Regions from separate parts of the Cytobacillus sp. genome, predicted to be linked through region 1. Evidence: predicted binding sites of a transcription regulator. Region 1 holds the regulator's gene; each other region holds the start of a gene.
What was found. Region 1 encodes LexA, which represses DNA repair genes until DNA is damaged. Its sites were predicted from a motif close to CGAACATATGTTCG; they were not measured.
Positions count from the first base shown of each region.

Region 1 (11,689 bases):
GACCACCTTTGGCGGCACCAGCTGAAGCATTGCCACAAATAACAGCAGAATAATCCCGTTTACATAAGCCTTTTTCTCCTTCTTAAAAAACCACATCAAATCCCAAAAAACCTTCATACCCCATCCTCCGAAATTCGAAACATAATAGCTTAAATAGTTTAACAAATATTGAGAAAATAAGGAAGATTTTTTCTCGAAAAGAAAAAAGCACCCATTCATTTGGATGCTTTATTGTCCTAATGCTTCTATTCGGTTTATCAGGCTTGTTGCTTCATGAATGGTAGTGAACAGCTCTGAGTTCTCCAGCTGATCCAGCGCAAGGTTGCCGTTCTCCAATACTTTATTTATTTCAGCCAGAAGCGCTTCATTCTGTGTCACCAGCTCCTGATGAACATCTTCTGCCAGCTTCGGGATATCCTGAAGGGCGATAAATTCTTCAACTTCCTGCTTAAGCGTCGTCAATCTGTCTTCAAGTTCCTGCTTTAATGCCGGATCCGCTGCCGCCTCCTGAATCATTTGCGGCGCCTCTTCAGCAAAGTCGCTTAATGTATTGATATGCTCAGTCGCTTCATTAACATAGTCAATGGAATTATTCACTTCACCCAGAACGGAACAGCCATTTAATAACATAGAAACGGTAAGGAGCCCTATTAGTATTACTTTTTTCATTTGCTCGTTCCTTTCATGATTTGTCATAGTATATATACGGTCAGTATAAAAGAAGGTTTCATTTTGGATATAAAAAAACCACCTTCCTTGTATTGTAACAGAAAAGTGGTTTCCGATGGGATGCTTGTCCCTGATTATTTGCCAGTCTGCTTGTTCATGGCATTCATCATTTGGTTGATCTTCTTCTGAGATGGCTTCATGCCCATTTGCATCATCATCATTTTAAGCATTTGTTCATTAATTGGCGGATTTTTCTCCAGGTAGCTCATCATATATTTTCGAGCAATGAAAAATCCTAGTGCTACACCGGCAAGAAGCGCCAGTACACCAACTAGAATGTACATACCCATACTAACTTCCTCCTTCATGTTGTCTATCATACAGTGTACTAGACCAAAGGTTATTATACAATATTTGCTTTGTTTTTTCTCTTATTTTAGACGAATTTTCTCTCTTTTATCGGTTTTAGCCACCCATAGCGCTTATGCTGGAGGTCAACAGCCAGGAAGGAAGACTCGCTTTTTCGCAGCACTTCGAAAAATACCGTCTCTGCCTCATAGCTGCCAGCTGCTTCTAAAACCAGGCTCCGTTCAAATACTTCAAGCTTCGCCCTGCTTCTTTTGCTCATCTCTATATAGTATGCACTTTTTTCTATAATAAAGTCTTTTTTTCGCTGCAGCTGCTGATGGATATATTGATGCACTTTCAAACCCGGGATTGGCTTAGTCACAAAATCAATTTGCTTCGATAGAATAGACTTCATTTCACCTGATGAACACTCATACTCTTCAAACAACTGAAAAAACATTCGCTCTCTGCCAAAATAATGGGACGCAAATTCATCTTCTATTAAATACAATTGATAAGCTCTCATCTGGCCCCTCCTTCCGGGACAATCCATTTCTTTCAATTATAAGCAACCAAAAATAAGGAATGTGTCTGAAGATGTTAAAAAATTTCACTAATTTTGTCGAAAACGAAGAATTCAGTTGATTATGAGGATTCTTGGTGGAAGAGCTGCTAAATTAGCTGATCAAAATATTTACTATGTCAATTTCCCGGTTTTACTGAAATGTAATCCTTTTTTTTAAACACATCACACAAAAAAGGAAGAGCCTCTCAGCTCTCCCTCGTCAGTTAATATTATCCCTGCAGCAATGCTTTTACGCGTGCTACAACGTTTTCAACTGTGAATCCGTATTCTTCCATAATCTTCTCACCTGGAGCAGATGCGCCGAAGGTATCGATTGCAAGAACATCGCCTTCGTCTCCTGCATAACGGTGCCATCCAAGTGAAGATCCCATTTCAATGGCAAGACGCTTCTTGACTGTCTTAGGAATTACGCTTTCTTTGTACTCTTTTGATTGAGCCTCGAAGCGGTCCCAAGCAGGCATGCTTACAACAGATGCATGGATGCCTTCGCCTTCAAGCGCTTTTTGTGCTTCAACAGCCAGGCTTACCTCAGATCCTGCAGCAAGCAATAATACATCCGCGCTGCTGTTGGAAGCTGGTGAAACAACATAAGCACCTTTTTGTACGCCTTCGTATGCTGCTGAATCCGTTCCTTTTAATGTAGGAAGGTTTTGGCGGGTCAATACTAGTGCAGTTGGCTTGTTTGTTGATTCGATTGCTGTTTTCCATGCAGCTGCTGTTTCGTTTCCGTCAGCAGGGCGGACAACAGAAAGGTTTGGCATTGCACGCAATGCAGCAAGCTGTTCTACAGGCTCATGTGTAGGACCGTCTTCACCGACAGCGATACTGTCATGTGTGAAAACATACGTAACAGGCAGATTCATAAGTGCAGCCAGACGGATTGCCGGGCGCAGGTAATCAGAGAACACGAAGAATGTTCCGCCGAATACTTTTAATCCGCCGTGAAGAGCCATACCATTCAATGCAGCACCCATTGCAAATTCACGTACACCGAACCAGATGTTGCGGCCGTCAAATGACTCAGCCGTAAAGTCTCCTGTACCTTTGATCATTGTTTTGTTGGAGCCTGCAAGGTCGGCAGATCCGCCAAAGAATGAAGGAAGGTTTTGTGCGATTGCATTTAGCACTTCTCCGGAAGAAGCACGGCTAGCAAGGCTCTTTCCTTCTTCATAAACAGGGATGGCTTTATCCCAGCCTTCAGAAAGCTCGCCATTGATTGCCTGCTCCAGCTGTTTTCCTAACTCAGGATGTGCTTCTTTGTATTGTGCAAAAAGGTCTTCCCATTCCTGCTGCTTTTTAGAGCCGCTTTCCACAACCTGCTGCTTGAAGTGATCATATACTTCCTGTGGAACATGGAAATCTTCATCGAAAGTCCACTTATAGGCTTCTTTCGTTAATTTCAATTCGTCAGCACCTAGCGGAGCACCATGAACATCAGATTTGCCTGATTTGTTTGGAGAACCGTAGCCAATGACTGTTTTGACTTCAATCATTGTTGGCCGGTTTTCATCCTGCTTCGCCTCTTCAATTGCTTTTGCGATTTCGTGAAGATCATTGCCGTCTTCTACGCGGATATACTGCCAGCCGTATGACTTGAAGCGCTGTTCAACACTTTCAGAAAAAGATTTATCAAGGTCACCATCAAGTGAGATATCATTTGAATCATATAGAACAACCAGTCTTCCAAGCTTTAAGTGGCCAGCAAGGGAAGCAGCTTCAGCCGAAACGCCTTCCATAAGGTCTCCGTCACCGCAGATGCTGTATGTATAGTGATCAACCACATTGAAGTTGTCTTTGTTGTATGTTGCAGCCAGGTGGCGCTCTGCCATTGCCATACCAACAGCCATTGCAATACCTTGACCTAATGGGCCTGTTGTTGCATCAACACCTGGAGTATGGCCGTATTCAGGGTGGCCAGGCGTCTTGCTTCCCCACTGTCTGAACTCTTTAATGTCATTCATGGAAACATCATAGCCGGAAAGATGAAGAAGGCTGTATAGAAGCATCGAGCCATGTCCTGCAGAAAGGACGAACCGGTCACGGTTGAACCATTCTGGATTTTTCGGGTTATGGTTCATGAAGCGTGTCCAAAGTGTATAAGCCATTGGCGCTGCACCCATCGGCATGCCCGGATGGCCGGAATTCGCCTTTTCAATGGCGTCGATTGATAAAGTACGAATGGAACTGATGGATAGTTCATCTGTGTGATTAAACATTCAATACATCCTTTCGAGTAGTAATTCTTTACTCTTTTTATATTATCGGGTGTCCCTTTTTTTCACAACCAATAGGGTCAGAAAAGGACAAAAAAAGCCGGTTTGTTACTATATTGACACAAATAGACCCGGCATATGTAAAAAAGCGGAGATATCCGGCAATAAATCCGTAAAGTCTTCTCCGCATTCTATTAAAAGAAGGAATACAGCATTGTGTATCCCTTGCATTTATAATATTAGTGAAGGCGGTTTTTATTTTGGAATTCTTTCAGCTTTTTAGGAGTAACGTCGTTTCCTTTCGGGTCAACAATTGTAACACCTTTAAGCGTGTTTAACATGCCAGAGCGAAAAGTCTCCAAATACTCTTTGCGGAGAGAAGTCTGCTCTTTCGCTTCTGCTTCTGTTAATCCGGATTCCTTTGCCTTCTTTGCCAGTGCATTAATTCGGGCAAGTTTTTGTTTTGGCAGCATATTAAAGCTCCTTTATATCAAAAGTTTACCTTTGAATATTCTAAATAGAAGTTCTTATTATACAATAGCTTCAAATATAGAACAATACTGAAACTCAACTGCCATCATACTAAAAAAGAACACTTTTGACAAGAAAAGTGCTCTATTCAGGAAGTAATTCAATATGTTCTTTATACCTTCTATGGACAGTTGCTTTTGAGATATTATAGCCAAAACCCCTAAGCGTTGCAGCAATCTCTGCAAATGTTAATTCGTTTTTCCTTAGCCTGACAATTTCCTCTATCGGCACCTCTATTCTTTCCCTGCCTCCATTTGCTCCCTGATTGCTTAAGTTCTTCTCGGGCCGGTAACCTTTATCAATAGCCCGCTGCATGCCGCGTCTGATTTTGATGTTATGAAGCTTTCTCTGATACTCCTCTACCATTCCAACAATGTTCAGCACCATCGAATCTGATTCCGAAAGTTCGAGCTGGCCGTTATTCGAAATGCTGTATAGCTGGACTTCTTCTTTTAAAATGCAATGGAGTATTGCAATCTTTGCATTGCCCCGCCCAAGCCTGGTTTCATCCTGAATGAGGACAACCTTGATATCCTTTTCTTTAATTAAGTCTAAAAGCTCCAATATACCGTCTCTTTCAAGATCGTATCCGCTGGCCTGTTCGCGAATCACCTTGACCACTTCAAAATTATGCTTTTTCGCCAGAATCACCAGCTCTTCTTCCTGCCTTGAAAGGGACGTTTCCTGAGTATCCTTTGTTGTACTAACCCTGCAGTAAATAATAGCTTTCATAACTTCTCCTTATTCATAAAGGTCTGAACTGGCAAGCTCTTTATAAGGCTCGTCATCCAGAGCTTTTACTGGAATTACAATTTCATCGCCCGGAAAAATCCTTCCAGACGCAATCTCATTATTTTGTTCCACCCAATTAATAAATTGATCTGTAGACAGCGAATGTTCAGCCGAAAAATTCTCAGCAATTTTCCATAAAGAGTCGCCTTCTGCAACAGTGACTTTCACAAACTTTTCCGTATCGGGTGTTTCTATTTGCACGAGCATAATAAACGATGCTGCCAGGCTTAAAACGAAGAGAATAATAGCATAAGAATATGATTTCCACAATTTTTTAAACATGATATACCACCTCTGAAAAGAATATATGTTCGCATTTGATGATTTTATTATAGACCGAACATTTGTTTTGTGTCAATGAAAATTCGAACTTATGTTTGTATCATATGGTAATTGGTGCTATAATTGAGACAACAAAAACATACGAGGTGCGTAAAGATGGTGAAATTATCAAAAAGGCAGCAAGATATATTAGAGTTTATAAAAGAAGAAGTTAAATTGAGGGGTTATCCGCCTTCTGTAAGGGAAATCGGGGAAGCAGTCGGCCTTGCTTCAAGCTCAACAGTTCACGGCCATCTCGCCAGACTTGAAAGCAAAGGGCTGATCCGCAGAGATCCTACTAAACCGCGCGCCATTGAAATTTTAGACCTGGACGAGTCTTCTCACATTCCTAAAGTCAGTGCAGTTAATGTTCCGATCGTCGGTAAAGTAACTGCAGGTCAGCCGATAACGGCCATTGAAAATGTCGAAGAATACTTCCCTCTTCCAGAAAGAATGGCACCAGCTGACGAGCATGTATTCATGCTTGAAATCATGGGAGAAAGTATGATTGAAGCCGGAATCCTTGATGGCGACTATGTCATCGTCAAACAGCAGAGCACTGCCAATAATGGAGATATCGTGGTTGCCATGACAGAGGAAGACGAAGCAACTGTCAAGAGATTCTTTAAAGAAAAAGACTTTATCCGTCTTCAGCCGGAAAACTCTACAATGGAACCTATCATCCTTCGAAATGTTTCCATCCTTGGAAAGGTTATAGGTGTATACCGCCATATGCATTAATAGAGTGATAAAAAGCAAGCAGCCTCTGCCTGCTTTTTATTTTTTCCAATTTTAAGAAGGTTATCAGTTCCTATTACCTGATGCTATTAGCGAAATCATACGAAAGTAACGGATACTTTTTCTTTTGGCATAAAGTTACAGTCAAGTATGACTATTTTATTGTTCTGAAAATTCGGTATTTTTATGCATATTAATTTATAGCCACTTTCTATATAATGGTAATACACCGAGAATCAACCTAAGGTCGCTTGTCCAAAATCTCGACTTTAGGAGTGTGAAGAAAAAATGTTTTTGAACATTACCTTCGCTTTGTTGATTGGTGGGCTGGTTGGTGTCGTTGGACATATTCGGAAAGAAGGCAAAATGGTCAAACCCAGAAGGACAAAAAAGTTCATCTATCTGGGGGTCTTTGAAGAAGTAATCATGGGGGCTTTAGCGGCTGTTTTTTTGGTCGTATCTTCAGATCCTGACTCTGCCTTAAAGGTAGTTCTCCTGGCGGTGATTGCAGGGTTTGGAGGAGATGCACTGCTGACATGTCTCGATTTCTTAAAGATCAGACATAAAGAATAGAGAGATGCAGAGAAATACGAATTAGTTAAAACCTCGTTCATCTGTAAACGGGGTTTTTGTATTTGCCTTTTTAAAAATACTCCCCGGCTAAAGTGGCCAGGGAATTTCAAATTTTCTTAGTACGAGAACATGTACTGCCCGCCCTCCCAAGAATGCACTCGCATACGTGAAAAAACACACCACCTGCTGGGAGAAATCCTGCCTTTTTTATTTTTCGACTATTTTTTCAAAACTGCTCCTTCTGCTGAACCAATGGGCAATTAAATAAAGTGAAACTAATATAAAAAAGGAATAAGTATAGGCCCAGTCGATTTTTTTATACAAGTGCAGCATTGCCATAATAGGCATTCCTACATAAGCACCAAACCCACCGAATAATACAGCCTTAACTATCGCATTCATATTTGGTTTAAATTGAATTAATAACATTATAGCCACTGGAACAGTTCCATATCGAAATGAGTAGCTGATCGTTGGTATTGGAATAACCTTAATGGGATAGGACCATTTTCCAAAGTCAACACCTAATCCATCAATGGTTGTAGAGATTATCATCGTTATAAAAGCGGCAAATAACAGCCGGGCTGAACTCTCCTTTTTCCGAAAAATTGCCCACAAAACCCAAGGAACAAGTAACATAGCTAAGGCTACCCACCAACTTAAAGTAAATAAGAAAGTGTTTAAATTCACCTCGGTAATCAATTTATTTGCTTCTGTAATAATCTTATTCGCCTTATCAAGTTGAATTAATCCTTCCTGGAATGTCATGATTCACCCACCTTTTACATTCCTTGCTTCGCGTCTAATCCTTAATATTTCAAATTTTATATCTTTTATTCTTATTCGGTCCCTTTATCACGTAATTAACTAATTCTATCTTGTGTTTATTAAAAATATTTTCAATATCACCTGTATCAACCTCTAGCCCTATTCAAATATAGTCTCCAAGACTATCCCTCTTAACATTTTTTGGATTTATAATTCATGTATAACACTTTTGTAAATGGTGAGTCGTCTGAGCATATCAAAATGGCTCGGTATTTTATATTGGTTTGCTACTTGCTTGTATTTTTTTATGGAACCAATCTTCATTTTGACTTCTACAGCTCCGTACAGTTTTTTAGAACATTTGCAATGAGCGACCTTGGCGTTACCTCTTGCAGGGAATACACCTATTCAATTGCACCTCATGAGATTTGTTCTCCTTACCATTTCTGGATGAATGTATTGTTTATTATTAACAGATTAACCTTTTCATTTGGTATTTTGCACCTTTCACAAAACCTTGAGAAGACAAGATTAAACCGGCTAGCGACAATTTTCATTCTTATCTTAGCTTTAGGTAATATTGTTTCTGGCTTTATACCGGCTGATATAAATCTATTTTGGCATTGAATAGCAGCTCAAGTTGGCATGATTACTGTCATGCCCGGTCTTTGGCTTTATGGAAAATCATTAGAAAACGGAAAACGCTGGACTCAATACTGTTTAGTCACATTACTAGTCATATCCATATTCATTATGTTAATCTTTTTCATCCCTATGCCCGCCGGTCTATTGCAATTTACCTGACTCATAATTCTTTTTTATCAATTAACACCCGCTGCCTTGTTTTAATATTCGTCAAAAAACAGAACTAAACAACAATATTCTCTAAGCCTTAACTGTATGGTCCTGAAAAACTTTTTTACAACGACGGCCAAGAACTAAAACTAAATCTTTTTTGTCCAAAAAATAGACCTCTTAACATCAATGGTGTCAAGAGGTTTACTTTTATACAAGTTTGGCATTATTACTCTGACGGAAGAACATACAGAGATAAAAAATCGTCATGACTTAAAACATGTTTCTCCAGAAATTTAATGATTGCTCATAAATCTGGAAAATAGGTTCCATCTCCCCAGTGTCCCATTTTGAAAAAAAGTCCAAATTTCTTGACCTGGGGGAGCCTAGATATTACAACTGGTTACACCAGACCTTTTTTAAACCAAAATATATATATCTTTACAAGATAAAGAATAATCACGTTGGTAATTAAACCAATGAACCAGTTCCAGTGAATATAGTGATACAATGAACTAAATTTTTCGAGAAGATAAGAATAAGTTGTTATCCCCATTGAAAATAGTAAGTAGTACAAAAATGTTCTTCTTGTCCCTTTTTCATTTGGATAAAAAAGTATAAAAAACACGGCAATTGCAGGATAAACTATATAATGTAATGAAAAGCTCATATTTGTTGCTTTATTAAATTCTCTATACGGAAACTCAACCAATCCAAATACCAATTGTATATATTCATGTATCCATGTTATTGCTTGAACAAATATAAAGGTTATCCACGCTAACCTTTTACTTTCGATTGGAATATATCTAAACAGCAAGTACAATGATAAAATCCACGAACATATTAAAATAAGAACTTCTCTGTTCATTTTAACTCCACCAAAATTAATCTTTTAGAAAACCATCGATAAAATTTATCGTTTATATAGAGAGAAATCATTACTGTTACCAGTGTCCAATACCATTTCCATTTATGATACTCAACCAGTTCAGTATTTGATTCTAATACAACTTCTAAGAAGGTAAAAAATCCAGCAAAGAAAACATAATACAATAGTGAGCCAAACCATTTTTTATTCCTTGGAAAATACAAACTAAAAATAATGGCGACTACCGGGAATAAGAAGAACTCAAAAGAAAAACTAGTCCTATTATATAAATTTGCCTTAGGATACAATTGAATCGGATATTCAATCCAACCCATTTCTACTGCTATTAAACCGGCTGGCCATGTAATGACTTGTAGAAAAAAAAAGATAACCCACGCATCTCTAACCTTTTCTCTCGGTACTAGTATCTTGAGACACATGATACTTAGTATTAATATCCCCAATATAATCCATCTTTCAAGATTCATTTAAGTCACCTTTCATCGAAACCATTTAATACTATTTGTTCACATAATTAAATAAATCGATACCACCACTTTTCATCATGCTGCCATTTGTTTGGCTTCTTATATTCCTGAAGTCTCGTCCATGTTCTATGTTATGGCAAACGACACAAACAACACTCTCTAGGTTATTTTCATCAAGTACAAACTCTTGATGATGCTCAAGCTCCTTGATATGGTGAACAACCAGTTGAATCTTCTTACGCTTAGCACTTTCATTGTATTTATTTGTATCACTCATCCAGTATTGGAGGAATAATGCTTTAACGAAAATATTTCTCCAATCCCTGGCACCCTTCTTTGCGACGGCGGGCAAGAGATTTGCCCAACGGCCTTTTCTGTTTGGCTTTATTGGCCTTATTTAAATCATTTTTTAGGATCCTAAAGAACTGTGATCTCCCCTCTTTACCAATTCACTCATTAAGACACACTCATGTGGTTCTCCAGTTAGAAGCAGGGGCAGACATGAAATACATCCCAGAGAGATTGGTTCATGGAAGTATTCAAATAACTTCAGATGTTTATTCGCATATTAGTAAAAAGATTGAAACTGAAAGAATGAGTATATTCGAGGAAAACATGAAAAATGTCCTTGAATTAATTTTTTGCTTTAAAATCGGGCATTTTTAGGGCAAAGCAAAAACTAAAGCCACATTACAATTTTTGCCCGAAAATAAAAACCCCTCAACACCAATGGTGTCAAGGGGTTTACTTTTTAATACATGCTCAAGTACTGCTCGCGCTCCCATGGATGCACTTGCGTACGGAACATATCCCACTCAATTTCCTTCGCTTCAATGAAGTGTTCAAAGATATGTTCACCAAGAGCGGACACGATGACTTCATCTTTCTTAAGCTCATCAAGTGCAGCAGCCAATGTAGCCGGAAGATCCTTGATGCCTTCTTCTTCACGTTCCTGCTTGTTCATTACATAGATGTTGCGGTCTACTGGTGCCGGAGGAGTCAATTTGTTCTTGATTCCGTCAAGTCCAGCTTTTAGAAGTACAGCCATTGCAAGGTATGGGTTTGCAGCAGGGTCTACACTTCTTACTTCAACACGTGTACTTACACCGCGGGAAGCCGGAATACGGATAAGCGGTGAACGGTTTTGAGCAGACCATGCAACATAGCAAGGTGCTTCATAACCAGGCACCAAACGCTTATAAGAGTTAACGATTGGATTTGTTACTGCAGTAAATGCTGTCGCATGGTTGATGATGCCTGCGATAAAGTGACGTGCATCTTCACTTAATTGAAGATCACCAGTTTCGTTGAAGAATGCATTTTTGCCATCCTTGAATAAGGAAACGTTACAGTGCATACCTGATCCGTTAACACCGAACAGCGGTTTTGGCATGAATGTCGCGTGCAGGCCGTGCTTGCGGGCAATTGTTTTAACAACAAGCTTGAACGTCTGGATTTGGTCACAAGCTGTTAATGCATCTGCATATTTGAAGTCGATTTCATGCTGTCCAGGTGCAACCTCATGGTGGGATGCTTCAATTTCAAAGCCCATTTCTTCAAGCTCAAGCACGATATCGCGGCGGCAGTTTTCTCCAAGATCAGTTGGCGCAAGGTCGAAGTATCCGCCATTATCGTTCAATTCAAGAGTCGGCTCACCAGCCTGGTCAAGCTTGAATAAGAAGAATTCCGGCTCAGGTCCTAAGTTGAAATCAGAGTATCCCAACTCTTCCATTTCTTGTAAGATTCGTCTTAAGTTGCTGCGGGGATCACCGAGGAATGGAGTTCCATCCGGATTGTAGATATCACAGATAAGGCGTGCAACTTTCCCTTTTTCAGCTGTCCAAGGGAATACCACCCAGGTATCAAGGTCAGGATAAAGGTTCATATCTGATTCTTCAATACGTACAAAGCCTTCGATTGAAGATCCATCAAACATCATTTTGTTATCAAGGGCTTTTTCAAGCTGGCTGATCGGAATTTCCACGTTCTTGATAGT
Region 1 covers NZ_CAXQGS010000053.1:63,671-75,359, reverse strand. Annotated here, with positions in the region: gene ACEQ1T_RS10065 (ABC transporter transmembrane domain-containing protein) at 1-117, opposite strand, end outside; gene ACEQ1T_RS10060 (DUF6376 family protein) at 229-669, opposite strand; gene ACEQ1T_RS10055 (YneF family protein) at 804-1,019, opposite strand; gene sirA (sporulation inhibitor of replication protein SirA) at 1,106-1,543, opposite strand; gene tkt (transketolase) at 1,813-3,819, opposite strand; gene ACEQ1T_RS10040 (DUF896 domain-containing protein) at 4,056-4,289, opposite strand; gene ACEQ1T_RS10035 (recombinase family protein) at 4,432-5,079, opposite strand; gene ACEQ1T_RS10030 (LysM peptidoglycan-binding domain-containing protein) at 5,089-5,421, opposite strand; gene lexA (transcriptional repressor LexA) at 5,578-6,201, shown strand; gene ACEQ1T_RS10020 (DUF4257 domain-containing protein) at 6,487-6,771, shown strand; gene ACEQ1T_RS10015 (CBO0543 family protein) at 6,979-7,539, opposite strand; gene ACEQ1T_RS10010 (CBO0543 family protein) at 8,738-9,205, opposite strand; gene ACEQ1T_RS10005 (CBO0543 family protein) at 9,202-9,693, opposite strand; partial or broken gene ACEQ1T_RS10000 (hypothetical protein) at 9,741-9,970, opposite strand; gene glnA (type I glutamate--ammonia ligase) at 10,445-11,689, opposite strand, start outside.

Region 2 (11,689 bases), on a different contig from region 1:
GACATGATCTGACGGCTTTATCTGTAAGGGAAATTCGCGAAGTGAAAAGAAACATCGGAATGGTCTTTCAGCATTTTAACCTATTAAATTCGAAAACAGTGTTTGCCAATGTTGCGATGCCGCTCACACTGGCTAAGGTCCCTAAAGATGAAATCAAAAAGCGTGTTCATGAACTATTGGAATTCGTGGGGCTCGCCGACAAGGCGAACAGCTATCCCGATCAGCTGTCAGGCGGACAAAAGCAGCGGATCGGAATTGCCAGGGCACTGGCGACCCAGCCTTCCATTCTATTATGTGATGAAGCGACTTCAGCACTGGATCCTCAGACAACCAGCTCGATCCTGCAGCTGCTGAAAAAAATAAATAAAGAATACAATATTACCATTCTGATCATTACCCATGAAATGTCTGTAATCAGAGAGATTTGTGATCGTGTCGCTGTTATTGAGGCAGGAAAAATTATCGAAGAAGGAACCGTCTTTAATGTCTTTTCATCACCAAAAACACAAACAGCGAAAAACTTTGTCAGCACGGTTATGAATGATCAAATACCTGACTCCATTAAAGAAGTGATCGAAAGACAGCAAGGTCTTCAAAAGGTATTTAGAATCAACTTTGTTGGAAATTCTGCCGGGCAGCCGCTCCTTTCGCAGGTTGCCAAAAAGTTTAATATCGACTTCAACGTCCTGTTTGGAAATATTACTGAACTTCAGGGAACACCGTTTGGCAACCTGATTGTCGAATTCCAGGGTCCGGACAGTGAAATCAGACGTGCTATCCAGTACATCAGCCAGGAAAAAGTTTCTATAAAGGAAGTGACAACACGTGCTAGTTAATCAGGAAAAAATCATCGAAGCCTTAATTGAAACGATCCAAATGGTGGCTTTCTCATTGCTGTTTTCAGCTCTTATTGGACTGCCGCTTGGCATATTGCTTGTCGTAACAAGGAAAGGGCATCTGCTGGAAAACACCGTTGTTTTTAACATCATAAACAGCATTATTAATATTTTCAGATCAGTCCCCTTCATCATTTTAATGGTAGCCATCATCCCAATCACCCGGATGATTGTCGGGACATCGATTGGAACTGCTGCAGCAGTAGTGCCGCTTGTCTTTTATGCAGGACCCTATATTGCGAGATTAATAGAAAATTCATTGCTTGAGGTTGATCCGGGAGTCATTGAAGCTGCAGAAGCAATGGGAGCGACACCTGGCCAGATCATTTTAAAGTTCCTGATTCCTGAAGCGCTCAGTTCGCTGGTATTAGGCTTTACAATTGCGACAATCGGTCTGGTCGGAGCATCAGCCATGGCCGGGGCGGTCGGAGGCGGCGGCCTTGGTGACCTTGCCATTACATATGGCTATCAGCGATTCGATACAACCGTCATGCTGATTACCGTTGCAATCTTAGTGGTCATGGTTCAAGGCCTGCAGTCATTCGGAAATATCATATCCAAAAAAATCAGAAGAAGATAAATGAGGAGGAAACACATCATGAAAAAACTATTTTTATCATTCATTATTTTAGCATTGGCTGTGTTCACTGCAGCATGCTCAAGCACAACTGGCGGAGAAGAGACCAAGAAAATTAAATTAGGTGTCAGCGGATCTGATACACGCATCTGGGACTTTATTGCAGAAAAGGCTGAAAAGGAAGGCATTGAAATTGAGGTTGTAACATTCTCTGACTATGTACAGCCAAACGTTGCCCTTGCAGAAGGTGATCTTGATGTAAATGCATTCCAGACAGTCGCTTATTTTGATACTTTTATTAAAGAGCATAATATGGATCTTACACCAATTGCGACAACTGTATTAGCACCAATGGGCCTTTATTCTGAAAAAGTAAAATCGGTGGAAGACATTCCGAAAGGCGGCAAAATTGCCATTCCAAATGATGCTTCAAATGGCGGAAGAGCCCTTCTTTTACTGGAGGAAGCCGGCTTGATTAGATTATCCGAGGACTATGACGGAAACCTGGACTTGAATAAAGTCGTTGAAAATCCGAAGAACCTTGAATTTGTAGAAATGGTATCAGCACAGACGCCGCGTGCACTTCCAGATGTCTCTGCTTCTGTAATCAATAACGGAATTGCTGTAGATGCAGGCTTTAACCCAACTAAGGATTCAGTTTTTATTGAAAGCGAAACCGCTACTCCGTATGTAAATATCATTGCTGTCAGAACAGAAGATAAAGATAACAAAACGCTTAAGAGAATTGCAGAACTTTACCAGGAAGATGATGTAGCTGATTTCATCACGAAAGAATATGACGGAAGCATGATCCCGACTTTCATACCTTTAAGTGAAATTGGCTGGTAAAAAATTATTTATAAAGGAGGAACAATGATGGCGGCACCTGTAAAAGCACTTTCTGAACTAAAAGAAGCAATCAAGAAAAATGTTGAGGATAATAAAGAACTTTATCTTTCCGCAAGCCACCAGATCCATGCAAACCCGGAAATAGGGAATGAGGAGTTTTTTGCCTCTGGCTTGCTTTCAGGCATCCTTGAGAAGGAAGGATTTGAAGTAGAGCGGGCAGTGGCCGGGCATGAAACAGCTTTCCTCGCCCGGAAGAAATCCGATAGACCGGGGCCGTCCATTGCATTCCTTGCAGAATATGATGCCCTTCCCGGGCTGGGTCATGGATGCGGTCACAATATCATAGGTACGACAAGTGTGGCAGCAGCCATTGCATTGAGCAAGGTCATTGATGAGACCGGTGGGGAAGCAGTAGTATTTGGAACCCCGGCAGAAGAAGGCGGTCCAAATGGAAGTGCAAAAGGAAGCTTTGTGAAGCATGGCTTGCTTGAAGGCATTGACGCTGCCCTGATGGTTCATCCATCAAACCATACCCGCCTGACCAGTTCATCACTGGCAGTTGATCCGCTTGACTTCGAGTTTATCGGAAAGCCTGCCCATGCGGCAGCTTCACCGGAGGAAGGAATCAATGCCCTTGATGCAGTTATTCAGCTGTTTAACGGAATTAATGCCCTTCGTCAGCAATTAAAGGATGATGTGCGAATCCATGGCATTATTACTCATGGCGGGGATGCTCCAAATATTATCCCAGAGTATGCAAAAGCCAGATTCTTCATCCGTGCTACAACCAGAACCAGTCTTAATGAGGTAACACGGAAGGTTAAAGCTGTCGCTGAAGGCGCCGCATTGGCAACAGGAGCAAAGCTCAATGTTATTGCTTTTCAAAATGAAGTTGATAACCTGCTGTTAAACAAGACATATGACCAGGTGTTTAAAGAAGTGATTGAAGACTTGGGAGAAACGGTCGTTGAAGGGGACAGAGATGGAATCGGCTCAACGGATGCAGGCAACACCAGCCAAGTGGTGCCAACCATTCATCCTTATATTAAAATTGGTGCGGATGATCTTGTTGCCCATACAGTTCCGTTTCGTGAGGCTGCAGCATCTGAAAAAGGCGACGAAGCTCTGATAACCGGAGCAAAAGGGCTCGCACTGACTGCCTTCCAGCTGGTAACGAATCCGGAGTTGCTTAAATCCATTAAACAGGAATTTCTAGAACGGAAAGCTGCTGAATAAGAACAAAAGCTATCCTTTGCGGGATAGCTTTTCCTTACTTTAGTGAGTCTTTTCCTCAAATTGGAGTGTTGTTCGGCCTCAAAATGCTGAATTTTCTCCTCCAATTGATTGCTCGTCCCTCGATTTCATCTTTCTTTTCCTAAAGTTCACGATTACCTACTGTTCCTTCATCCGTTCCTGTGCCATCCGAATAAGCTCCTTCACCATACTTCCGCCAATCTTCCCGCCCACTGTTCCTGCCTGTTTGGATGTAAGACGGCCGTTATAGCCCGGCTTCAATGGCACACCGGCCTCCTCGGCAATTTCATATTTCACGCCATCAGGGTTTTCATTGTCAACATGGTATCCCTGGTTTGCCATTACCTGATTTTTCAGCTGGTCTAATGCCGCTCTTGATTCCGGCACAAGCGGGCGTCTTTTTCTTCTTGCCATGATACATTCCTCCATAATAAGTACTTTTTCTTATTATGTGAAAGAACATAGGGAATAACACTGAAAAAACTTGTACATCTTCTTATGAGAAGATATTCTAATGTTAGAAACCCTGAATCATTGTGAATAAACAAAAGAAGGTGTTTTGTTTGGCATTAAAATACTTGTCAGCTCTGCTGCTGCCTGGCCTGCTGGTATTGCTCTTTACGAGAGTAAGCTATAATCGTGTGATTGGGCTTGTATTAACGGTGGGACTGATTGCTGCTTCTGTCTATAAAGGCTATACAAATTCATTTGCCTTAATTGTTATAGACGCACTTTCATTGACTGTCGGGTTTTGGTACGCTCAAAAACTGAAGCCCAAAACAAAACTAAGTGCGGAATAATTCTTGCGGAACCTGTCGATCAAACGTATCGACAGGTTTTTTGTTTAATGAATTTTCATCTGAATTTATGCTTGCGTAGCATCAGCTATTCATCAATATCAATCAAACGATTGATTGGATTACACCCCGTTAATCAAACGTTTGATTAACCTTGCTTCGACACCCCCCTCGATAATTCGGCATATTTCCCAAGCAATATTTTCCCTGTAAAAACAAAAAAACGAATATCCGTTCGCATATTGTTGGTTTGTTTTAGGCTCTTTGTGGTAGAATGGTGATATGAGTTTTGAGTAAAAAACTGACAAATCAGCCATGCATCCCGGATCTTTAATTCTTACAATGCTGGTTTGTGATTCATATATAGATAAAAGTAATTTGAACGGGAGGCTTATAGGTGAAGGATCAATTTGAATTAGTCTCAAAATATTCCCCTCAGGGCGACCAGCCTGGGGCAATCAAAAAAATTGTGGAGGGAATTAATTCCGGCAAGAAGCACCAGACGCTTTTGGGTGCAACAGGAACGGGAAAAACCTTCACGGTTTCAAATGTTATACAAGAAGTTAACAAGCCGACGCTTGTCATTGCTCATAATAAGACACTTGCTGGGCAGTTATACAGTGAATTCAAGGACTTTTTTCCAAACAATGCTGTTGAGTATTTTGTCAGCTACTATGATTACTATCAGCCTGAGGCGTATGTGCCTTCTACAGATACCTTTATTGAAAAAGATGCAAGCATCAATGATGAAATTGATAAGCTCCGCCACTCGGCTACTTCTTCATTATTTGAGCGCAATGATGTCATCATTATTGCCAGTGTGTCTTGTATATATGGTTTGGGTTCTCCTGAAGAATACCGTGAAATGGTGCTATCCCTCAGAACCGGCATGGAAATTGAGAGGAACCAGCTTCTTCACAGGCTCGTTGACATTCAGTATGAGCGCAATGATATTGACTTCCAGCGCGGCACTTTCCGTGTACGCGGGGATGTAGTAGAGATTTTCCCGGCATCACGGGATGAGCATTGTATCCGTGTAGAGTTTTTCGGTGATGAGATAGACCGGATCCGTGAAGTAGATGCCCTCACCGGAGAAATTATGGGTGAACGTGAGCATGTTGCGATTTTCCCGGCATCCCACTTCGTAACACGTGAAGAAAAAATGCGGGTCGCCATCCAGAACATTGAAAAAGAACTGGAAGTGCGCCTTGCTGAATTAAGAGAAAACGATAAGCTTCTTGAAGCCCAGCGCCTGGAGCAGCGGACCCGCTATGACCTTGAGATGATGAGGGAGATGGGTTTTTGTTCCGGCATTGAAAACTACTCCCGCCATCTAACATTAAGGCCGCCTGGTTCAACACCGTATACCCTTCTGGATTATTTTCCGGAAGACTTTCTAATTGTGATTGATGAGTCACACGTAACTCTGCCGCAAATCCGCGGTATGTTCAATGGTGATCAGGCAAGAAAATCCGTGCTAGTGGATCATGGTTTCCGTTTGCCTTCAGCCATGGATAACAGGCCGCTTACGTTTACCGAGTTCGAGAAGCATGTGAAACAGGCTGTCTTTGTTTCGGCAACACCTGGCCCTTACGAGCTTGAGCATACACCGGAAATGATTGAGCAGATTATCCGCCCAACCGGTTTGCTTGATCCCACTATTGATGTCCGTCCAATCGAAGGTCAAATTGATGACCTCATCGGTGAAATCCAGGATCGCATTCAGAAAAATGAACGTGTGCTTGTCACTACATTAACAAAGAAAATGTCTGAGGACTTGACAGACTACTTAAAAGAAATCGGCATTAAAGTGCAGTATCTGCACTCAGAGGTGAAAACGCTCGAGAGGATTGAAATCATCCGCGAGCTCCGCCTTGGCAAGTACGATGTGTTAGTCGGCATTAATCTTCTGAGGGAGGGGCTTGATATACCTGAAGTATCTCTCGTTACCATACTTGATGCTGATAAGGAAGGCTTCCTCCGTTCAGAACGTTCACTCATCCAGACGATTGGACGTGCAGCGCGTAATGCGAATGGCCATGTCATTATGTATGCAGACCGTATCACTGACAGCATGGAAAAAGCCATCAGTGAAACAAAGCGCCGCCGTTCCATTCAGGAAGAGTACAATGAGAAGCATGGCATCACGCCAATGACTATACAGAAGGATATACGGGATTCAATCCGTGCAACCCATGCGGCAGAAGAGCAGGAAGAATACGAGACATCAGCAAAGCTCGGCAAGCTGAACAAGAAAGAGCGCGAGAAGCTGATTGGCGATATGGAAAAAGAAATGAAGGAAGCGGCCAAATCCCTGAATTTCGAAAGGGCTGCCGAGCTTCGTGATTTAATATTAGAGCTGAAAGCGGAAGGATGACGTAAAAATGGCGATGGATAAACTGATTGTAAAGGGTGCCAGAGCCCATAATCTGAAAAATATAGATGTCACCATACCGAGAGATAAGCTTGTCGTCCTGACAGGACTTTCAGGTTCAGGAAAGTCCTCTCTGGCATTTGATACGATTTATGCAGAAGGGCAGCGCCGCTATGTGGAATCATTATCTGCTTATGCCCGGCAATTCCTCGGCCAGATGGATAAGCCTGACGTGGATGCGATCGAAGGGCTCTCTCCTGCCATATCAATTGACCAAAAGACGACAAGCAGAAATCCTCGTTCCACAGTGGGAACGGTGACCGAAATTTATGACTATCTGCGATTATTATTTGCACGGGTGGGGCGTCCCACCTGTCCGATTCACAATATTGAAATCTCTTCACAGACCATTGAACAAATGGTTGACCGGATTATGGAGTATCCTGAAAGAACAAAGCTCCAGGTTATGGCTCCACTTGTATCAGGCCGAAAAGGGACACATGTAAAAGTATTTGAGGATGTCAAAAAGCAGGGGTTTGTCCGTGTCCGTGTCGACGGAGAAATGATGGATCTCGGTGATGAGATTGAGCTGGAAAAAAACAAAAAGCATTCTATTGAAGTAGTAATAGACCGGATTGTGGTAAAAGAAGGCGTAGCACCAAGGCTGGCAGATTCATTGGAAACTGCTTTGAATCTGGGCAATGGCAAGGTGCTGGTGGATGTAATCGGGGAAGAAGAACTGCTGTTCAGCGAGAACCATGCCTGCCCTCAATGCGGGTTTTCAATCGGCGAACTTGAGCCAAGAATGTTCTCTTTTAATAGTCCGTTTGGTGCCTGTACGGAATGTGACGGATTGGGCTCAAAGCTGGAGGTAGATGTTGATCTGGTAATACCCAATAAGGATCTTTCTTTAAAGCAGAATGCCATTGCGCCGTGGGAACCGACCAGCTCTCAATATTATCCTCAGCTGCTGGAGGCAGTCTGCAATCATTATGGAATTGATATGGATGTGCCGGTCAAGGATATTCCTGATCACCTGCTTGATAAAGTTTTATACGGATCCTCCAAGGACAGCATTTATTTCCGTTATGAAAACGATTTTGGCCAGGTGAGGGAGAATTATATCCATTTTGAAGGTGTCATCCGCAATGTGGAGCGCCGCTATAAAGAAACAAGCTCTGATTATATCCGGGAGCAAATGGAAAAATACATGGCCCATCATCCATGTCCTTCCTGTAAAGGCTACCGTCTGAAGCCGGAAACCCTTGCAGTCCTTGTATCCGGAAAGCATATCGGCCATGTAACAGAATATTCGATTGAGGAAGCATTCAGCTTCTTTGAAAATCTGACACTGTCTGAAAAAGAAATGAAGATTGCCAATCTCATTTTCCGTGAGATTAAGGAAAGGTTAGGCTTCCTCATCAATGTCGGGCTGGATTACCTGACATTAAGCCGGGCAGCGGGGACCTTGTCAGGCGGTGAAGCACAGCGTATTCGCCTGGCCACCCAAATTGGTTCGCGCCTGACAGGTGTACTCTACATTCTGGACGAGCCTTCGATTGGTCTCCATCAGCGTGATAATGACCGTTTAATTGATACACTGAAAAATATGCGGGATATCGGCAACACCCTGATCGTGGTAGAACACGATGAAGATACGATGGTAGCAGCAGATTATCTAATTGATGTCGGCCCGGGGGCAGGAGTTCATGGCGGGCAAATCGTTTCTGCGGGTACGCCTCAGGAGGTAATGGATGATCCAAACTCACTGACAGGGCAATATTTGTCAGGAAAGAAATTCATTCCTCTTCCAATTGAGCGCCGCAAGAATGACGGACGCTTTATCGAAATTAAAGGGGCTAAAGAAAACAATCTTAAAAATGTGAATGTTAAGTTTCCCCTAGGCACTTTTATTTCCGTTACTGGCGTTTCAGGTTCAGGAAAAAGTACATTAATCAATGAAATTCTTCATAAAGGGCTTGCTCAAAAGCTCCATAGAGCTAAAGCGAAGCCTGGTGAGCATAAAGAAATTAAAGGTATTGATCACCTGGATAAAGTCATTGATATCGACCAATCTCCAATCGGACGGACACCACGTTCCAACCCGGCAACATATACCGGAGTGTTTGATGATATTCGTGATGTGTTTGCTTCAACCAATGAAGCAAAGGTTCGCGGCTACAAAAAGGGACGATTCAGCTTCAATGTAAAAGGCGGACGATGTGAAGCGTGCCGCGGTGACGGGATCATCAAGATTGAAATGCACTTCCTGCCTGATGTGTATGTGCCATGTGAAGTCTGTCATGGCAAACGCTATAACAGGGAAACGCTTGAAGTAAAGTACAAAGGGAAGAATATTTCAGAGATTCTCAATATGACAGTGGAAGATGCACTGGAGTTTTTCGAGAATATTCCTAAAATCCGCCGCAAACTGCAGACGATTTATGATGTTGGCCTGGGCTACATCACTTTAGGGCAGCCTGCGACAACATTGTCCGGCGGAGAAGCGCAGCGTGTCAAGCTTGCTTCCGAATTGCACCGCCGTTCAACGGGCCGCTCGCTGTACATTCTTGACGAACCGACAACAGGCCTTCATGTTGATGATATCTCACGACTGCTCGTGGTCCTTCAGCGTCTTGTTGAAAATGGTGACACGGTACTGGTTATTGAGCATAATCTTGATGTTATCAAGGCAGCTGACTATATCGTTGACCTTGGACCAGAAGGCGGAGATAAGGGTGGGACCATCCTGGCAGCGGGTACACCTGAAAAAATTGCCGAAGTTCCAGAATCTTATACAGGTAAGTATCTCAAACCAATCCTCGAAAGAGACCGCCTGAGAATGAAAAAGCAAATTGAAGAAAAAGAAGGCGTGACAAACGCTTAATTAGGAAGAAGCAGTGCCTTTTTGGTACTGCTTCTTTTTTATGGAAGAGAGATTAATTCTCCAGGATGATGGGTATAGAACATGCGTCTGCAGCAACCTTCACTAATCTCAACCGAGAAAGGAACATACACTATGAAAAATAAACTCTACCTTTTAGCAGGCCTAATTTTGCTTGGGATCGGCATCTATCTATCCATTACATTTTTTGGAGAAGAAAAAAAGGCTGAAAGCAGTCAAGCGATTGTAGCTTTTGGTGATTCGCTTACCTACGGGTATGGAGATGAAACGGAAGAGGGGTACATTGGCAGGCTGCCGAGCAAACTGGATCGGACATATCCGGAAAATAATTATACAATAACAAATCATGGAGTGTATGGCTATAAATCTTCTGATGTCCTCCAGCAAATGCTCAAACCGAAGGTGGCACAGGATATCAAAAATGCAGATATGTTTATCGTATATATTGGAACAAACGATTTGCTGAAAAGCAACGGCGGAGATTTGTATCCGCTCCATCACGAAAATCTTGTTGAAGCTAAAGACATATATGAGAATAAACTGAATGGAATTTTGGAAACACTGGAAACCGCCAACAGTGATGCACCTGTTATCCTTCTCGGGCTATACAATCCCTATCCGGACGGCGACCGGATTGAAAAATATATTGACCATTGGAACGAATCCATAAGAATAAAAGCTGCAAAAGATAAAAATATTACCTTTATTTCTACCAATGAACTGTTCAAGGGGAAAAATAAGAAACAGTACTTTGCTGATTCCCTTCATCCGAACGGAAAGGGATATGAGATGATTGCGGATAAAATTATAGATAATTACTCATTTTAGGTTCTTGGCTTTTTACATTCTTATAAAAAGCGCTTCTGCCAAGACTTTGTTTTCTTATATGCTGTGATAACGCTAATATGATATTTTTGTGTGTTGATTGGAGCGGAAGGTGCGAGACTCCCGCGGAAAGCGGAAATCAACACCCCCACTTCAACAGACAATATTTCCTTCATTTAATTGATAACACAATGTAATCTTCCAGCAAAATCGGTGTAACCAAGCAGCGTTATACTCCTATATAAGGGAAGCTATTGCCTGGAAACAGAAGGGGAGGTCATTATGGAGGATTATTTAGCCAAGTCTCTGGAAGAATGGAAAGAAGATATTTCTGAGGTTTTGGATCAGATTAATAATGAATATGAGGATGTAAAAAAAGAGCTTAAAGTTTATTCCTACAAATATGGAATTACTAAGCAGGTTATCCAGTCTACTGTGAACGAAGAGATTATTGATAATATCCGTGAAATGTATCATAAGCCTTTTGAAGAAAAGTATAATGAATTGAAAGAATACATACGTGATTTGGATGAAAAACGAAAAGTATTTCAAATGTTTGTCAATAAAATCGACGAAGTGAAAAAGAAGGAAGCGCCTCGCACTGACCTGGCAGCAGCCTATAAATAGGACACAACCATAAAACCGTCTTTCAAGAAAGGCGGTTTTTATTATAGAAGAAGCTATGCGACTCGAGGCTATGGAACCCCTCAGCCTGCAGATGTATTTTTAGAAATATGGAGGAAAATACTCCTTTGATTTTCTATAATGAAGAAGAGGCTGAAACTTTTAGCGCTCCATTTCCGTATGACAGTTAAAGTGAAACTTCAATCAGTGGGGTTTTATTATCCCCCGCTGATTGTTAGTTGAACCAATCGGGCCTTTATGGGCAGTTTGACCCCCCGCTTATCCTCCATTGGGTTTCTCTTAGTCTTGAAGTGGGGGTCTTACTGCCCGTTAGACTGCGATAAAGGAGCTGAAAACAATGGAAACAAGAAAAGTTCTGTCTGCTTTAAGCTATTTTAGCATTATGTTCGCAGGATTTATTTTTCCGCTCATTGTATTTTTTGCATCAGAGGACACGGAAGTGAAGCGGCATGCCTAGAGTGCATTCTTATCACATTTGATTCCGCTGGTTCCTGTTCCGTTTATTGTTTTTGCTGCTGTGACCCAATTCACAGTAAATGATCAGGAAATCCCGTTATTTTTTCTTGC
Region 2 covers NZ_CAXQGS010000012.1:1,366-13,054, reverse strand. Annotated here, with positions in the region: gene ACEQ1T_RS01500 (methionine ABC transporter ATP-binding protein) at 1-836, shown strand, start outside; gene ACEQ1T_RS01495 (methionine ABC transporter permease) at 826-1,476, shown strand; gene ACEQ1T_RS01490 (MetQ/NlpA family ABC transporter substrate-binding protein) at 1,495-2,322, shown strand; gene ACEQ1T_RS01485 (M20 family metallopeptidase) at 2,350-3,558, shown strand; gene ACEQ1T_RS01480 (alpha/beta-type small acid-soluble spore protein) at 3,715-3,990, opposite strand; gene ACEQ1T_RS01475 (CsbA family protein) at 4,140-4,376, shown strand; gene uvrB (excinuclease ABC subunit UvrB) at 4,771-6,750, shown strand; gene uvrA (excinuclease ABC subunit UvrA) at 6,758-9,634, shown strand; gene ACEQ1T_RS01460 (GDSL-type esterase/lipase family protein) at 9,767-10,480, shown strand; gene ACEQ1T_RS01455 (hypothetical protein) at 10,760-11,104, shown strand.
Region 2: a site for LexA is predicted at 4,598-4,611, ahead of uvrB (excinuclease ABC subunit UvrB). Genes of this name have one in related genera too.

Region 3 (8,455 bases), on a different contig from region 1:
TATATCATTAACATATTTTTCGAAACCTTCATTTCATATACCCACAAACTTATCCACCACTAAACACTTATTAATTCAGTTGTCAACAAAGTTATCCACATCATGTGAATAACTTTGTTCAGTTTTCCACACTTTTATAAGCTTCTTTTAACAATAATTAAATTTATACCATAATTTATTGATTAGCCGTCACGGGAGTGAGAAAACAAGTTTTAAATAATAACAATATAAAGATATAGTAATAGTTTTGGTTATTTTTCATAAAATCTATTAACGCTACTTTAAACGGAAGGTGTGAATGACACTGGAAACCGCTGCCCTATATCTATCTGTAATCATGGCCATATTTTTGTTTGCCTATGCCTATGCAGAGGGGATTAAAATTGCAAATTCAGATGAAGAGGTCTATGGAGGCACCTTCATCTTTTCTGTTACAGCTGCATTTATTTTTTCTGCTCTGACCTATGTATTTAGATAAAAAAAATCTCCCCATTCCCAGGGAGATTTTTCTCTTATATACTTCAAAATATATTACTCATCTATTTATCCGGAAGCCGTTGTTTTTTTCTTTAATTCTTTCATTCGAATCCTTCTCTCATCTAATAAGAAGAGAGTTATTCCTCCAATTACAATTGTTCCCCCAAGAACTTGCGTCCATAAAATAGACTCATGAAGTAAATAATATGCTAAAACAGCAGCACCAACTGGCTCAAATAAGATGGCCATAGAAATGGTTGAAGTGCTTAGCCACTTTATTGACCAATTGAATAATGTATGTCCGAGCAGAGTGGGAACAAGAGCAAGCAAGATAAAATATACCCAATCACTGGTTCCATATGGGAGTAAAGGTTCTTCGACGATTAACACGTAAAAAAACAATGTAATAGTGCTTATACTATAAACAACAAAGGTGTAAGTAACGAGCGATAGTCTTTTTCTGACTGTTTGGCCAAACATTAAGTAAGCCGTTACCAGGGCGCAGGCAATGATTGCAAGTATATCCCCGAACAAAGCAGTCCCGCTGATTTGAAAATCTCCCCAGCTGATAATAACACTGCCCGCAATTGCCAGAAACCCGCTTAAAATGGCTTTCCAGGTAAACTTTTCTTTAAAAAAGAGATATGTGCCTGCAAATGCAAACAAGGGCTGGAGAGTCACAAGGACTGTGGAACTGGCTACAGAGGTGTAGTTAAGTGACTCAAACCAGAGAATAAAATGGAATGCAAGAAACACACCGGCAATGATGGAATAGATCCAATCCCGCCGTGTAATAAGACGAAGTTCCGGAACATACTTTATAAGAAATACAGGCAGCATGAAAAGAACAGAAAATAATAATCTGTAAAAAGCAATGACTCCCGATGGGGCGCTGGATACCTTCACCAATATGGCTGATGTAGAGACAGAAATGACGCCAATTGCCAGGACAACATAGGGGTTTATTTTTTTATCTGACATTTTTTTATACTCCTTGTTTCTGTTTCCTAATAATTAGGGTATATTTCATTTTACAACGTTTAGTCAAACTTTTACTACGGTTTTATTTTAGCAGGATTTTAAAGATCATATTTTGGATATATAATACTTAAAAAAGCGGGAGATATTATGAGCAGTTTAGAGATAGAAATATTAATGAAGCTGGGTATTTCAGCAGTCCTGGGTCTTGTAATCGGCCTGGAGAGAGAATTAAAAAGAAAGCCTGTCGGCCTAAAGACCAGTTTAGTTATTTCCATAGTAAGCTGCCTGCTGACTATTGTGTCTATAGAATCGGCTTATATGTTTCCCGGTAATGATGACATCAACATAACGATGGATCCTCTCCGTTTAGCTGCCCAGATTGTATCAGGAATCGGCTTTTTGGGTGCAGGCGTTATTTTAAGGCGGGGAAATGACAGTATTTCGGGTCTTACAACAGCAGCTTTAATTTGGGGGGCAGCAGGAATTGGAATTGCTGTAGGAGCAGGCTTTTATATTGAAGCAATGGCAGGAGTGGCGCTGCTTATTATTTCAGTAGAGGTAATTCCTCTTATCATGGGCATAATTGGCCCCAAACGCTTAAGAGAAAAAGAAATCAATCTGCAGCTGAAAGTAAGGGATAAAGAAAATATCGCTGACATCATCCCAGCGGTAAAAGACCTTGATATCTCTATAAAACATATTCGCATAAAAGATTTAGAAGATGAACATCTGCATCTTGTACAGCTGATTGTTGCCGTCGACTATAAAAGAAGAACTACTGATGTTTATTACAGCGTTTCAAGTATCCCTGGAGTGCAGTGCATGGAAATCGATAGCATGCAGTAAAATTTTTTAATAATTCCTCTTGCAAGATAACTCCGATGTGGTTATAATTTTTCTTGTACCACTTCTCGGGGGATTAGCTCAGCTGGGAGAGCGCAACGCTGGCAGCGTTGAGGTCAGGGGTTCGAGCCCCCTATTCTCCATAGAAAAAAGCCTTGTATATCAAGGCTTTTTTTATTTTCTCCTATTTAGTTTCTCTCCTAATTTCTTAATTGTCGCCGAACTGTCGCCGGAATTTATTTTTTGCTGTTTTTAAACCGCATTTCCGACTTGTTTTAGTACATTTAATATTAATGGAGATACCTGAATCAAAACATATCCTAACCCTGCATTTTGAATCATGGTCCATCCCCTTTCAGAGTTACCCATCATAAACAAGAAACAGGCTCCTACTATAATAACAGATGCCACTGGAAAGCTAAGTGCAACCAGAATATCCACAACTGGATCTAGGACATGTGCCAGGGCTGACAATGTTTGTTCCCCCATCCATTCTTTTGCTGTAGCTGGTACAGCGACTGATGTAGCACTAGGAACGGTTGTGGAGGCAAATGCTTTTGACGCTCCCAATACTGCTCCGATGGGTGAACCAAGAGCAAGTGGGATGGATAACCCTGCTGCAACACGAGCAATTCTCTCCATTGATTGTTGTGATTTCTTTATTTTTTCATTTCTTTGTTTCTTTTCCTTTACTTTATAATCCCCAACCATAAACTCACGTATGGACATAGTTTGAGTTTTCATCTCAGTTCCTCCCATAAGTAGACTTTCACCTTAAGCCCTTCACACAACTTTTCGATTTTCTTCTTCCTAAAAGGCGTCGTGGTTACCCAGACTAATTTAAACTGTGGATTAATTGTTGATAACTTTTTGTATTTTTCAATTTTTTGAGAGTTCTTTGCCATGGATTGTTTGTAATCAATCTCGACAAAATGATGAAGTTTATTAGAGGTATAGGATGCGTCTGCTATGAGGGATATGTTGTTTAAAGCAATTTTCACTTCATTCTCCCAGCTGACCGGTCTTCCTAAGGAAATGAACAAATCATTTCTCATTAAATAATGATTAACTTGAGGAGTTTTCTTTCTGATCTTGGTTGCCTGCACCATTTCCCTGCCAGCTGCGTTTAAATAGTAAATTTTCTTTCTGCCTTCCTGAAAATATGACATATATTCCGATAAATCATAAAGGACCCTTTGTGCATTGCGCTCCTTCCCTAAACGATGCATTCTCTGCAGCTGTTCTCTCGATAAATAATCACATCGGCGTAAGCTCAAAAGAATTGTCTCCGTCCTTTTTAACCTCTTCAACGGTAGGATCCTCCTTCCGAGATTTAATAACGATATGTGGTCTAATTAGCTCTTCAATTTGGTCATTATTAATAAATGGAGTCTGTACCTGCTGCACTCCATCTGGCGTTTTATATATAGCCCTGCCGGCCAAGGCGAGTTTCTCTGCGCCAGATTCATCCAGAACTACACGAGAGGCAACAGCATCCCTTAATTTGTACGTAATAACCGTATCGCAGTTTTGCTTAATCTGCTTATTCATCACGTCTGCTGTTGGATATTGGCTGCAGTAGATGAGCCGGTAACCTAACCCAGCACCAATCCTCGCTATTTCCGAGAGCGCTTCTTCGCACTTACGGGCTTTTTCCCTCTCTTCTTTCCCCGTGAGGATTTGCGGCGAGATTTGTGCTGCTTCATCAACAATGATGAAATGTCTAGTATCAATTCCAGCTTCTTTAATGTCTTCGCATCCATTCTTATCAAACCACCCTTTCACTTGTTCCATTTCTTTTTTTACAGACTGTAAGGCCATCAGAGATTCATCCAAATTCGTTGCTACTGTTTCAACTTGCTTTGCATTTTTAAACCTGGTGAAGGCAAGGCCACCCTTTAGATCGATTAAGGTTAATTTGGCATTATCAGGCTGATTATTGATTAAGGCGGTGATAATAAGTTTGATTAACACTGTTTTTCCCTTTCTTGTTGCTCCAGCTATCGTAATATGTCCGCGCTCCATATCATGATGGATAAAACCGTACCTTGATTCACCCAATGGGATTTCCCAATCGATGCACTTCCCGAGCATGCTTTTCTCAAAATCAACATTGGCTGGCATTTCCCTCTCAAGTACTTTGATATGCAGGGTCCCATCATAGCTCATATCAATTTCTTTCTCCGATACAAAACGTTTTTGTAGGATTTCTTTGATCTGTGAAATGAAATTGCTTCTAAAGTCGATCTTCGTAAAGGCCATTAAATCAACGCCCCCTTTTCTATTATTCAATCCATCTCTTAAATTGTCCGTTTTCTTCTCAATATCACTAAATGACAATCCTAATGGGATCCGAAAAACATATTCTGTCCCCCACTCATACCCCGCCTTGCGAAGCAGCTGCATGCTTTTGACTTCCTTCCCCTCCTTTACATATAGTCCACAGTTCAATGCGATTTTTTTAATCTTTTCACCATCATCCATTTCAGAACGTTTCCAATAACTCAAACCAACCAGAGAGACAGCAGCAGAAACTGAGATAATTTCAAACAGCATTTCTTCACCCCAAATTTATTATTTAGTAATAAATAGTTGCACTGAAACCGCAGGGATAAAAGAGACTGGAAACCATTGATACACCTAAGTTTTGAAATGTCGGATTCATATGCAGGTACCGCATTTTAAAACGAATATACAGCCGAATACTAATGCGAAGGATTTGCTGAATGGTAAAGGATATGTGGGTCAATGTTTGTCCTATAACATAGAAATTAACAGGACAAACAGAATTTTTATCGAATATTAACACTGGGTGATAATAATGGAGACAAAATTGCAAAGGATTATTAAAGAACGAGGATTAAAACAAAGTTTTATAGCAGAAAAAGCCGAGATAACCCCTGGTACACTTAGTAAGATAGTTAGAGGAGAATCAATACCTACTTTAATAGTTGGAATCAAGATAGCCAGAGTAGTTAATGAAACAGTGGAGGATTTATGGGGAGATTTAGTGAAATGAAAAAGCTCTTCTCAAAAGAGAGGAGCTTCAAGCGTTAATGTATAGAAACTTTCATGATATCCATAAATGGAACTTTAGTAATCACAGTGTTCTTTTCAACGTGAATCAATCTAGTCCGGCTATCCATCTTTACTATATTCCCTTGAACAGGTTCTCTTTCCCAGACAATCAGATTCACTTCTGATTTTTCATCATAGGCTTCTACAAGAGTATTACCAATCTCCTCTAACTCAAACTCGTCCCTTGTTGGTCTTTTTCGCTTAACTTTAGCCATTATTATGCTCCTCTCCCCATCTTTCGTGCTGGTCCGACCGATAAAATGTTTCTTATTAAAAAGTTCCTCTGCTGTCTCCTGGAATAACAATACCCGCGAAATGATTCATCATTCACGCTCAATACCTTTACTCTTCGTTGGCTTATGTTACCTTTGTTGTCTTGATAAATCATTTCGAGCAGTTCTCCATTTGATGAAGCTCTTAAGAATATACCTTTCATCGATCGAACCTCCTTTTTAATTATTTTATGCGAACTATTGTTCGATTTCAAGTTGAAAACAGAACTTTTGTTCGTGTATAATTGACACAAAAAAGAAGGTGCGAAAATGAGAGTAGTAATCCAAACAATCCTTAATTTTGAAGGAAACAGAGGATTTAGAAACGGTGAATTCCATGTGAGGGATAGCGAATTTAAAAAGGACCCTAACTTTGCAGTCGCAGTTGTTGCGTATGAATGGATCCAGCAGCAGAAACGGGAATCTGGGTATAGAGAGACAATTATTGAGAAAGTAACCTGGAACGAACAAAACGATATAACGCAGATAGTCAGAGAAATCGAGCCGGTATTGCCGGAAGATGATTTACCATTTTGAAAAATAAGGAATTCATTACAAATATACCTATTTTTGTGTTAAGTTATTTTTATAGAACAAAGGGGGTATATTTATGCACGAAATTGGAGATATTGTCTTTCTAAATGATATTAGCAAACTCCCTAAGGAGACCTTGCAAGACATTTGTACTGACTTGACAATTGATACAAGTGGTACAAGTGCGGATTTGGCCAATAGAGTTTGGGAATATGTTCAAAAAAACAGAAGGAAACAAGATAGCCCTATTAAGGCATCTTTTAACAAACTCCTAGCTGGCAAAACATCTGTTTCATGGTTCGAACTTGAAAACGAAACCTCTTTGGTTGGTTTAAAGGATAAGATTATTAAAGGCAGCAAATTTAATCCATTTACTGAGATCAAATTACCTCAAACACATGAACTTACTACTGAACCTGTGTTATTTGCTGCAGCAAATGGGGAAAAAGAGAACCAATACTTTTTAAGATACGCTTATAGAAATGGGGTAAGACGGCATACGGACTTTACTGAAGTAAACTTTGTCCCTAGAAGTGATGTAGCCACAGTCTATATTGATGAAGAATCCGGACTGATTGAAGTTAGGACTGACTCAAAGAACTCTCAAAAAGTTGCATCGAGTCTAGCAAAGTTAGTCCAACAGCAAATTACTCTTGAGCAAAAAAAAGTTTTAGCGCCATTCGGAAATAAGGTTGGCCTAATTGCTGACCGTCTTAAAGGTGAGATGATTGATACAACTTCAACACCGGAACTAATCTTTGATGACTTAGAAGAAGAACATACAAAGTCTATAATAGAAATACTAAATGCGCTAAACACTTTTTTTGATGAAGATGATGAGACTGAATTAGTAAATCGTTTAAGACAAGCCAGTGATATCTTCGGTGAGCATCTTTTAACGGTTCCATTCACTGCATTAATCCTTTGTGGTATGGAAAAAGTGGGCATGAGGACAACTGTGGGAGATCTAAGAAATCAACCACTCTATGTAAACCTGGCACCTCATTTACAAAATCAAGGCGGCTTTATTAAATTTGACTTTCCAATTTCAGGGGTTGAAAGAAGCTTTACAATTAGGGTAGGCAAGACTACAAATAGTGTTTCTTTTACCACACCTGCAACAGAAGAGGTAATTAAATTTGTCCGCGAACGGATTATTTTGAACCAAACATCATAAAATATGATATATTATAATTAATTTTTGGAAAAGGAGGTGCAGAGCATGGTAAGTGATTGGGCAGCAAAGAGAAAGGTAAATGAATTCGTTGATTTATTAGCCGTTACTCCTGTTAAACAATTTTACCCTACCTCTGTACCAAAATATTCCGAAAACCTTACTTTAGAATCTGCATTTGAACAGTTAATAGAGCTTTGTAAAACGGGTGAGATTCATCTTTTATGGGAAGTTAAATGCCCTGGTGAAAGTGATTTTTGTATTCGCACCTTAGATAAAGTAAGCGATTACCAGTCTATTATTGATCACAACTATCGATGTGATGTTTGCGGAAAAGAAACTTGTGTAACAAATGACGATGTTTTTCCACTATTTGAAATTGATGAAGGTTATCGTCACTTTATGAGGGAAGAATTTAAAAAAAAAACAAATCAAACAAGTCGCGTGAGGTTAAAGATAAAGTCAAGAGTATAATTGAAGTTACAAAAGAGGCAGAAGAAAAACCTGTCTCAGAGCTACCGCACCAAACTATTGTTTATTGTCAAAATTATATCGCTGGAGGTGCAGATTCTGTGTCTAGTCGTTCGATAAAAGGGAGCTTTAACAATTCAAATTTCGATGGTAATACAAATATCCAGTCTGATAATAATACCCAAATTCAAAATATTACAAAAGATGAATCTGAAAAGGCTTTTCAAGAACTATTTGCAGAAATAAAAGCTATTTCAAATGAAGATTCGAGAGAGCAAGCTGAAATGAACGCTGAGTCTTTACAGGAAGCCCTTGATACTGGGGATACTAAAAAAGGACAAAGGCTTATAAAATTGTTAAAAGGCACTATCGGTACCACAGCTTCGCTTGTTACTATAGCGAGATTTTTCGGAATTACAATATAAATAAAAAGCCCCTCTCATTGAGAAGGGCTTTTTATTATTATTTCACACGAAGTACTTGTCCCACATAAATAGTGTAGTTATCATCAAGGTTGTTCCAATCTTTGATTTGCTGCACAGTGCTTCCGTAAGTTCTGCTTAGTGAATAAACTGTATCTCCAGAGACAACGGTGTGATAGACAGCTGAGCTCTTTCTTGGAAGA
Region 3 covers NZ_CAXQGS010000146.1:71,869-80,323, reverse strand. Annotated here, with positions in the region: gene ACEQ1T_RS25275 (hypothetical protein) at 299-478, shown strand; gene ACEQ1T_RS25270 (DMT family transporter) at 544-1,458, opposite strand; gene ACEQ1T_RS25265 (MgtC/SapB family protein) at 1,606-2,304, shown strand; tRNA gene ACEQ1T_RS25260 (tRNA-Ala) at 2,372-2,444, shown strand; gene ACEQ1T_RS25255 (hypothetical protein) at 2,554-3,045, opposite strand; gene ACEQ1T_RS25250 (replication-relaxation family protein) at 3,042-3,578, opposite strand; gene ACEQ1T_RS25245 (FtsK/SpoIIIE domain-containing protein) at 3,559-4,857, opposite strand; gene ACEQ1T_RS25240 (helix-turn-helix transcriptional regulator) at 5,123-5,320, shown strand; gene ACEQ1T_RS25235 (YolD-like family protein) at 5,355-5,594, opposite strand; gene ACEQ1T_RS25230 (hypothetical protein) at 5,922-6,188, shown strand; gene ACEQ1T_RS25225 (hypothetical protein) at 6,262-7,362, shown strand; gene ACEQ1T_RS25220 (hypothetical protein) at 7,408-7,833, shown strand; gene ACEQ1T_RS25215 (hypothetical protein) at 7,932-8,255, shown strand; gene ACEQ1T_RS25210 (N-acetylmuramoyl-L-alanine amidase) at 8,293-8,455, opposite strand, start outside.
Region 3: a site for LexA is predicted at 5,846-5,859, ahead of ACEQ1T_RS25235 (YolD-like family protein). Genes of this name have one in related genera too.